Regions from separate parts of the Streptococcus sp. Marseille-Q6379 genome, predicted to be linked through region 1. Evidence: predicted binding sites of a transcription regulator. Region 1 holds the regulator's gene; the other holds the start of a gene.
The links. The regulator CtsR, encoded in region 1, represses protease genes until heat stress. The targets are predictions, from matches to a motif close to TTGGTCAAAAAAGGTCAAANA.
Positions count from the first base shown of each region.

Region 2: ACWPVZ_RS01635 (ATP-dependent Clp protease proteolytic subunit) is a predicted target of CtsR. The motif match lies at 2,105-2,125, and genes of this name have one in related genera.

Region 1 covers NZ_CBCPLV010000001.1:77,734-82,166, forward strand. Annotated here, with positions in the region: gene tsf (translation elongation factor Ts) at 1-495, shown strand, start outside; gene ACWPVZ_RS00480 (COG2426 family protein) at 601-1,071, opposite strand; gene ACWPVZ_RS00485 (CtsR family transcriptional regulator) at 1,370-1,825, shown strand; gene ACWPVZ_RS00490 (ATP-dependent Clp protease ATP-binding subunit) at 1,826-4,276, shown strand; gene pbp3 (D-alanyl-D-alanine carboxypeptidase PBP3) at 4,406-4,433, opposite strand, start outside.
Region 2 covers NZ_CBCPLV010000001.1:314,669-319,101, reverse strand. Annotated here, with positions in the region: gene tnpA (IS200/IS605 family transposase) at 17-481, opposite strand; gene ACWPVZ_RS01645 (DUF2129 domain-containing protein) at 662-943, opposite strand; gene ACWPVZ_RS01640 (YlbF family regulator) at 936-1,385, opposite strand; gene ACWPVZ_RS01635 (ATP-dependent Clp protease proteolytic subunit) at 1,471-2,061, opposite strand; gene upp (uracil phosphoribosyltransferase) at 2,236-2,865, opposite strand; gene ACWPVZ_RS01625 (glycoside hydrolase family 68 protein) at 2,955-4,433, opposite strand, start outside.

The DNA.
Region 1 (4,433 bases):
CACATCGCAGCGATGAAACCAACTGTTCTTTCATACACTGAATTGGATGAACAATTTGTTAAAGATGAATTGGCACAACTTAACCACGCTATCGATCAAGATAACGAAAGCCGTGCAATGGTTAACAAACCAGCTCTTCCACACCTTAAATATGGTTCTAAAGCTCAATTGACTGATGCTGTTCTTGCTCAAGCTGAAGAAGATATCAAAGCTGAGTTGGCTGCTGAAGGTAAACCAGAAAAAATCTGGGATAAAATCATCCCAGGTAAAATGGACCGCTTCTTGCTTGACAACACTAAAGTTGACCAAGCTTACACTCTTCTTGCTCAAGTTTACATCATGGACGACAGCAAAACAGTTGAAGCTTACCTTGAATCAGTAAACGCTTCAGTAGTAGAATTCGTTCGCTTTGAAGTTGGTGAAGGTATCGAAAAAGCATCTAACGACTTTGAATCAGAAGTTGCAGCTACAATGGCAGCAGCCCTTAACAACTAATTCTAGTTGCTAGATAAAAAGAAAGAAGTTACGTAAATGAATCGTAACTTCTTTTTTGTTGTTATAAAAAAACATCTGAGCATGCCCCAGACGTTAACAAAGTAATTAATGAGCGAAGGTATTTACACCAAGTAGAAGAGAGAGTGTTCCCATGATGATACCTGCAAAGATAACCCCCAGCATAACGGCAATAACACTACGTTTAAAGTCCCAATCTAGGATAGATGCTGCTAGGGTGCCAGTCCAGGCTCCTGTTCCTGGAAGTGGAATTCCCACAAAAAGGAGGAGGGCCCAGAAGACCCCCTTATCTCCGGCAGCTTTTTCAAGTTTTTGGCCACCACTGTGACCTTTTTTAAGACACCAGGTAAAGAAGCCACCAATTAGAGGTTTGTCTGCCCCCCATTCGAGAACACGACGGGCGAAGAAGAAGATAATTGGAACTGGAATCATGTTCCCAATAACACAAAGAATTAGGGCTTGCCACCAAGGAATACCTGAGGCGATAGCAACAGGAACGGCTCCGCGGAGCTCAACCAAGGGAATCATAGAGATTAAGAGTGCAATGATGTATTTCATGAGTAACCTTTCATAGAGAAATAAAATAAAGACTAAAAGTCACAAGAGCTTTATCAAGAGTGATAAGACTAATACTACTGCGAAAGTACTAAAAAGTACTTGTTGGATTAGGTGAGGCTCAGCCTGTCAAAGTGGATCAAACACTTAAAGTTACCTAATATTTTAGTCTTATTTATTGTATCTTATATGGTCTCTAATGACAACTTAAAAAAGCTTTTTGAAGGTATAGTTTCCCATGTGCTGACATTTTTGGTATAATAATAGTCAGTTATAGTCAAATTAGACTGGAGGAATTAAGATGGCAAGAAATACATCAGATAGTATAGAAGAATATATTAAAGAATTGCTGGGCCAGTCTGGAATTGCTGAGATTCAACGCTCGAACTTAGCAGATACTTTTCAAGTTGTACCGAGTCAGATTAATTATGTTATTAAGACCCGCTTTACAGAAAGTCGTGGTTATATTGTTGAGAGTAAGCGTGGAGGTGGCGGTTATATTCGTATCGTCAAAGTCAGATTCTCTGACAAGCACCACATGATTAATGATTTGCTTCAAAACTTAGCGGATCAGCTCAGCGAGCAGGTATTTACAGACTTGATCCAGTTGCTGTTTGATGAAAAAATCATCACAGAACGTGAGGGAAATTTGATTTTAGCAACTGCTAGTGATGATATTTTAGGCGCAGATGCGGCTGCTATTCGTTCGCGTATTCTACGCTCGCTATTACTTAGATTGGATAGAAAAGGAAATTAGATGACGACATATTCAAGAAAAATGCAGGCCATTTTCCATCGTGCGCAGCTTGAGGCAGAGCGTTTTGGAAGTCCTTTTCTGGAGACTTGGCATGTGCTTCTGGCTATGGTTGAGGTTCCAGGATCTGTAGCCTACCTAACATTTACTGATTTTGAGGACCGTATTCGTTCGGAAGAGATTGAGACAGCCGCTGTACTAGCGATGGAGAAAAGTCCAAAAGACTTGTCTGAATCAGATATTATCGATTTACGTGCACAGTCACATGCTTTAGAGGCTATGTTGCAAGAGGCAGAGGGAATTGCTGGTGTGACTGGTGCTGTAGAGGTAGGGTCTGAACATGTATTGATGGCCTTTCTTCTTCATAAGGATTTGATGGTTTGTCGTCTCCTTGAAGTTGCTGGTTTTCAATATAAGGATGACAGCGATAAGCCTCGCATTATCGATTTACGACGTTCTTTGGAGCGTTACGCAGGTCTTAGTAAGCAAGACTTGAAGGCCATTCATGACCTTCGTAAGCCTAAAAAATCAAAGGCATCAGGAAATTTTGCTAATATGATGCAGCCTCCCCAATCTTCTACTGGGGAACTGTCAGATTATACCAAGGACTTAACGGCTGTAGCCGAGTCAGGTGCTCTTGATCCTGTTATTGGACGTGAGAAAGAAATTTCACGCATGATTCAGGTTTTGAGTCGTAAAACGAAGAATAACCCAGTTCTTGTTGGTGAAGCAGGTGTTGGTAAGACGGCACTGGCGCTTGGCTTGGCACAGCGTATTGCTTCAGGCGAAGTACCTTTTGAGCTGGCTGATATGCGTATCTTAGAGCTTGATATGATGAGTGTGGTTGCAGGAACACGTTTCCGTGGTGATTTCGAAGAACGTATGAATCAAATCATTGATGAGATTGAAGCTGATGGAAAAATCATTCTCTTTATTGACGAATTGCATACGATTATTGGTTCTGGTTCAGGTATTGATAGTACCTTAGATGCGGCAAATATTTTGAAACCTGCTCTAGCACGTGGAACCCTTCATATGGTTGGAGCAACTACTCAAGCTGAGTACCAGAAGCATATTGAAAAAGATGCAGCTCTTTCTCGCCGTTTTGCTAAGATTACAATTGAGGAGCCAAGTGTACATGAGGCGATTGATATTCTAAAAGGTCTACGTTCGTCTTATGAAGACTATCATCGTGTAACGATTACTGATGAGGCAGTTGAGACAGCGGTCAAGGCGGCCCACCGTTATTTGACGAGTAAAAACTTGCCTGACTCTGCCATTGACCTTTTAGATGAAGCGAGTGCAACTGTTCAAGGTCGTATTAAAAAAGAAGCCAAACGTGAGATAACGCCTTTGGATGAAGCACTTCTATCTGGTGATATGAAGGCTGCTGTTAAACAATATAAGGCTAACCAAAAAGCAAAATTACCAAAACCTGCCTTGGTAGATGCGGATCAGATTATGCAAACCCTTAGTCGTCTATCAGGTATCCCTGTTGAGAAGATGGCTCAGGCAGATAGAAAGCGTTATTTGAATCTGGAAGCAGAGCTTCACAAACGTGTTATTGGTCAATACGAAGCAGTTTCAGCGATTAGTCGTGCTATTCGTCGTAACCAGTCAGGTATTCGTACTGGAAAACGTCCGATTGGTTCCTTCATGTTCCTTGGGCCTACTGGTGTTGGTAAGACAGAATTGGCCAAGGCATTGGCGGAAGTTCTCTTTGATGATGAGTCAGCTTTGCTTCGCTTTGATATGTCAGAATACATGGAAAAATTTGCGGCTAGCCGACTTAACGGTGCTCCTCCAGGTTATGTTGGATATGATGAGGGCGGTGAGTTAACAGAAAAAGTTCGTAATAAGCCTTACTCAGTTCTTCTCTTTGACGAGGTGGAAAAGGCTCACCCAGATATTTTCAATATTCTCTTACAGGTTTTGGATGACGGTGTCTTGACGGATAGTCGAGGTCGTAAAGTTGACTTCTCAAATACCATTATCATTATGACTTCGAACTTGGGAGCGACTGCTCTTCGTGATGATAAGACCGTTGGTTTTGGAGTCCAAGACATTTCTCATAATCACCAAGCTATGCAGTCACGCATCATGGAAGAGCTTAAGAAGGCCTACCGACCAGAGTTTATCAACCGTATTGATGAAAAGGTTGTCTTCCATAGTTTAGAGGAAGAGCAGCTTCGTGAGATTGTCAAGATTATGGTAAAACCGTTGGTATCAGCTTTGGCTGAAAAAGGGATTGACTTGAAGTTCCAACCAGCTGCCCTCAAGCATTTGGCTAAAGATGGCTATGATGTTGAGATGGGTGCTCGTCCATTACGTCGTACGATTCAAACTCAAGTGGAGGACAAGTTATCTGAGCTCTTACTAGGTGGCCAAGTAGTTAGTGGACAAACTCTTAAAATCGGCTGCTCGAAAGATAAATTAACCTTTACAGTAGTGTAAAAATCAAACAAAAAGACAGATTACAGGTGTAGTTTGTCTTTTTGTTGTGTCAATAGGAGTCAAGATAGAGTCAATCTTTCTGTAAAGGTAGGGTAAAAGAAAAAGCCGAGCAAAGCTCGACTGTAATGCTTAGAGTTTTTCGTTGACAAAGTTGACA
Region 2 (4,433 bases), 240 kb from region 1:
CAAAGAGGCATTCGCATTACTTACCATTATCCCTAAAGGGATTTTCATATTCTTTAACGCTTAATTTATCCAAAGCGATATCATGCTTCTCTTGTTCCTGAATATATTTCTTAATTGTGGATTCATTAAGTCCTACCGTACTTACATAATAACCTTCTGCCCAAAAATGTCTGTTACCAAATTTATATTTTAAATTAGCGTGTTTATCAAACATCATCAATGCACTTTTACCTTTTAAATATCCCATAAAACTAGCTACACTCATTCGTGGTGGAATACTTACTAGCATATGAACATGATCTGGCATTAAGTGGCCTTCTATGACTTCAACGCCTTTATATTGGCATAGTCTATGAAAAATCTCTCCCAGACTACTCCTATATTGATTATAGATTATTTTTCGTCTATACTTAGGTGTAAATACAATGTGGTACTTACACATCCATTTTGTATGTGATAAACTGTGAGCTTTTTGCGCCATAGTCTTAACTCCTTTCGTTTTACAATTGGCTTGAACACCTATATTGTAACTCGTTTGGAGTTTTTTTGTTATGACGGTATAACCTTCAATGCGCACCCGCATAGCGGGTGGTTTATTTGTTCCGCACCTTCGGAGCGAAACGGACTTAAAGTCACATAAATAAAAAAAACTTTTCTCCTATTAAAGAGAAAAGTTCTTAAACGGTTCAGGAACTGAGGTGTCGTAGCGTTCCAGACTACCTACAAAGTCCATATCAATATCAGAATAGTAGGAAGGCAGAACTTTTTTCACTGCTTTCATTCCATCGAGCTCTTTCAAAATATCCTCGACCTTGTCCTCATCTACATAAAGGTGCACATAACGCATCTTATAAGAATGGTAGACAACATCCCCAAACTTGGTAATTTTACGTAAGTCTCTATTGTAGTATAAATAAACAATAATGCCTTGACGCTTAATCATGACTCATTTTCTCCTTTATGTTAGTGTCTCCCTTTTTATGATGCGGTTTGTGAGGGGCAAGAGGTAGCCCAGAATCGATAAAAATCTGGTCTGAAACAGCTTGGGCAATCTCCTCACCAAGATTGGCTAAAATAGTCTGCAAATCGAACTCTGCCTGACGATAGCCAATAACCACCTCGTTCAAATCAATTTGGCGCTTCATTCGCAAAACCTGACGTTTCAACTCTCTCACATCTGGTCTAAAAGCTTCGTACTCCTTAGCAGTATCATAGCTATCCTTTAATTCCTGAAATGCAAAGAGTTGCTCTTGAAGTTCTCTGTCATTTTCGAATTTCTGGCGTTTCAAACGGTAATTTTCTACCTCAGGTAGCTTTAGAAAATACGAAACAAGACAATCTATAGCTTGATCAATAGCAAGCAACTCCTTATTGATTATTAACATGTTTTCTATTATAACACAAAAAGCCAGATGAAACGGTCCTTATACAACCGATTTGCATCTGACTTTTATTTAAGACAAGCTCAGTCTATTTTAATTGGTTATTAGCCATGATTTCATCGATAAAGCCATATTCAAGCGTTTCTTGGGCACTCATCCAATTGTCACGTTCAGCGTCTACATGAACTTTTTCAATTGGCTGTCCAGAATTATCCGCCAAGATTTGCTCCAAGTTATTACGCGTTTTGAGCAAATGTTCAGCTGCGATAGCCATGTCTGTTTGTTGCGTACCACCACCAGTACCACCCATTGGTTGGTGAATCATGTACTCTGCATTTGGCAACATGAAACGTTTACCTTTGGTACCGCTTGAAGCAATAATTGTTCCCATAGATGCTGCCATCCCCATAACGATAGTCTGAACATCAGACTTGATGAAGTTCATTGTATCAACAATGGCAAGACCTGCCGAAACTGATCCACCTGGTGTATTAACATAAAGATAGATATCTTTTGTGTTGTCTTGAGCATCCAAGAACAAGAGTTGGGCGATAATTGAGTTTGCCATATTATCTTCAACAGGACCTGTTAACATGATGATACGATCCTTGAGCAAACGTGAGTAAATATCATAAGAACGCTCACCGCGTGATGTTTGTTCAATTACTACAGGAATCATATGAATCCTCCTTTTAATATTGTCTTGATGCTATTATATGATTTTAGTCAAATTAGGTCAAATAAAAAACATCATTCTTAGCACTCTTTTCAAAAGAGTGCTAAATCACTCTAAAACAATTTCACTTGAAACTTATTAATCTAGTAAAAAAAGGGAAATTTTCCCTTTTTCAACCTATTTTGTACCAAATAGACGGTCACCTGCATCTCCAAGACCTGGAACAATATAACCGTTTTCATTAAGTTTCTCATCCAAAGATGCTGTGTAGATATCGATATCTGGGTGAGCATCTTGCAATTTTTTGACACCTTCTGGTGCTGCAACCAAGCAAACAAACTTGATATTAGCTGCACCACGTTTTTTAAGTGAGTCTACTGCCAAGATTGCTGAACCACCAGTCGCAAGCATTGGATCTACTACAAAGATCTGACGTTGATCAATGTCTTCTGGTAATTTAACTAAGTACTCAACTGGCTCAAGAGTTTCCTCGTCACGATACATACCAATATGACCAACTTTAGCTGCTGGTACAAGGCTAAGGAAACCATCGACCATACCAATACCCGCACGAAGAATTGGAACAATCGCCAATTTCTTACCAGAAAGTTGTTTTTGTACAGTTTTAGTAATTGGTGTTTGAATTTCAACCTCTTCGAGAGGAAGGTCACGAGACACTTCGTAACCCATGAGCATAGCAATTTCATTAACTAGCTCACGGAAGTCCTTAGTAGAAGTATCCTCACGACGGAGGATTGAAAGTTTATGTTGAATCAGTGGATGTGAAATAACTTGAAATTTACCCATAATAGTTTCTTCCTTTGCTTTATATTCACTCCATTATATCAAAAAGGCAAAAAAAACGCTTGCTTTACTGCAAACGTTTTTGAAAAGGATTATTTTTTAGGCAAATGAATCTTTCCTGTGACCAAACCATAGCCAAGAAGAGCTAGACTTGCAATTGCTGCAAAGATAGTCGCCAAGATTGAAAGAATGTTGCTCTTTGAACCTTCTGAATCACTTGGTGTCTTAGGAGTCGTAGCAAGTTTGGCAGCAACTTTAGTATTGTTGTCTTTACTTGACTCATCAGACTTAGTTACTTCATCAGCTTTAGCGACTCCGTGAGACTGAACTTCCTCTTCAGACTTAGCTGGTTTTGGAGCTTCTGTTTCAGTGACAGACTCTTCTTTAACAGGAGTCGTTGAAACAGTTGGTCCAGTTGCTACAATAGCCTCTGGTACTGGTGACGCAATCTCTGTAGCTTGAGCTACTGGACGACGGTCACCCACAGAACTCTCTGTTGAAGGTTTCGCAGGAACCTCTACATGATGATCATCTGATGAATTATTATCATTAGATGGGCGGTCTGTGAAATAAGGGAACGGATTACGAACTGGAGAATCTGGATTCGTCGGCGTTGCTGGTTTATCTTCTTTATTAGTTGATGGTTGATTATTGTCTGCTGGTTTAGAAGGTGTATCTGGTTTGTTAGACTTATCATCAACAGAATGATTACCTTCTGTTGGATTTACTGGTGTTTCTGATTTATCTGATTTCTTGTCTTCACCATCTTTAACAGTTACAGTTAAGACACCGCGAGCTTCAGAAACGCCCGGTGAACCATCAACTGTAGGATAAGTATGTGGTTTAAGACCATAATCTGACACTGCATAATAATCTACGTTATAGTCCTCATTTGGCAATTTAGCACTGTTTTGATCGGCCACGTGTACCAAGCTTTCACTAGATTTATCCCAAATCCAGTCCCCTTGGTTGGTCATCTTAGGAAGAACTTCTGTAGTATCATCTTCATTCATCTTAATGAGGAAGCTTGGAGCCCATGTCGATTTATTCTCAGCACCAGCAATACCACCACGGTTAGTCATGTAAGAAGTTACCAAAAGAGTATCTGATGATCCTTCAACAGGAACCGCATAGTAAGAATAGGTAGATGTACGCCAGTCAGCTGGAACAGAGGCTGTCAAGACCACACCTGAGCCGTTAAGTGGACGGTATTTCCCACGGAGGCTGTCTGATACGAATCCAAGCATGACAACGTCATCACCGACAGCTTCACGCGCTGCTACAGTACCTTCAGCATCCGTAGATTTGTTGATACGTGAAGCAGTGAAGAGGTAATACTTGCCACCCATCTTAACAACACTTGGACGTTCTACTTCATCAGTAACCATGTGGCTAGTGACAAGCGGTGTGTAAAGTTCAGCTACAGATGGATTTTTCTCATTATCATCAAGTTTCAAGATACCGATAGAACCATTTGCCCATGATGCAAGGTTGTAAAGGTGTTTATTATTAACAATATTGAGGAATGACTTAAGGTTAAAGGCGTCATCTCCTCCATAGTTTGACCATTT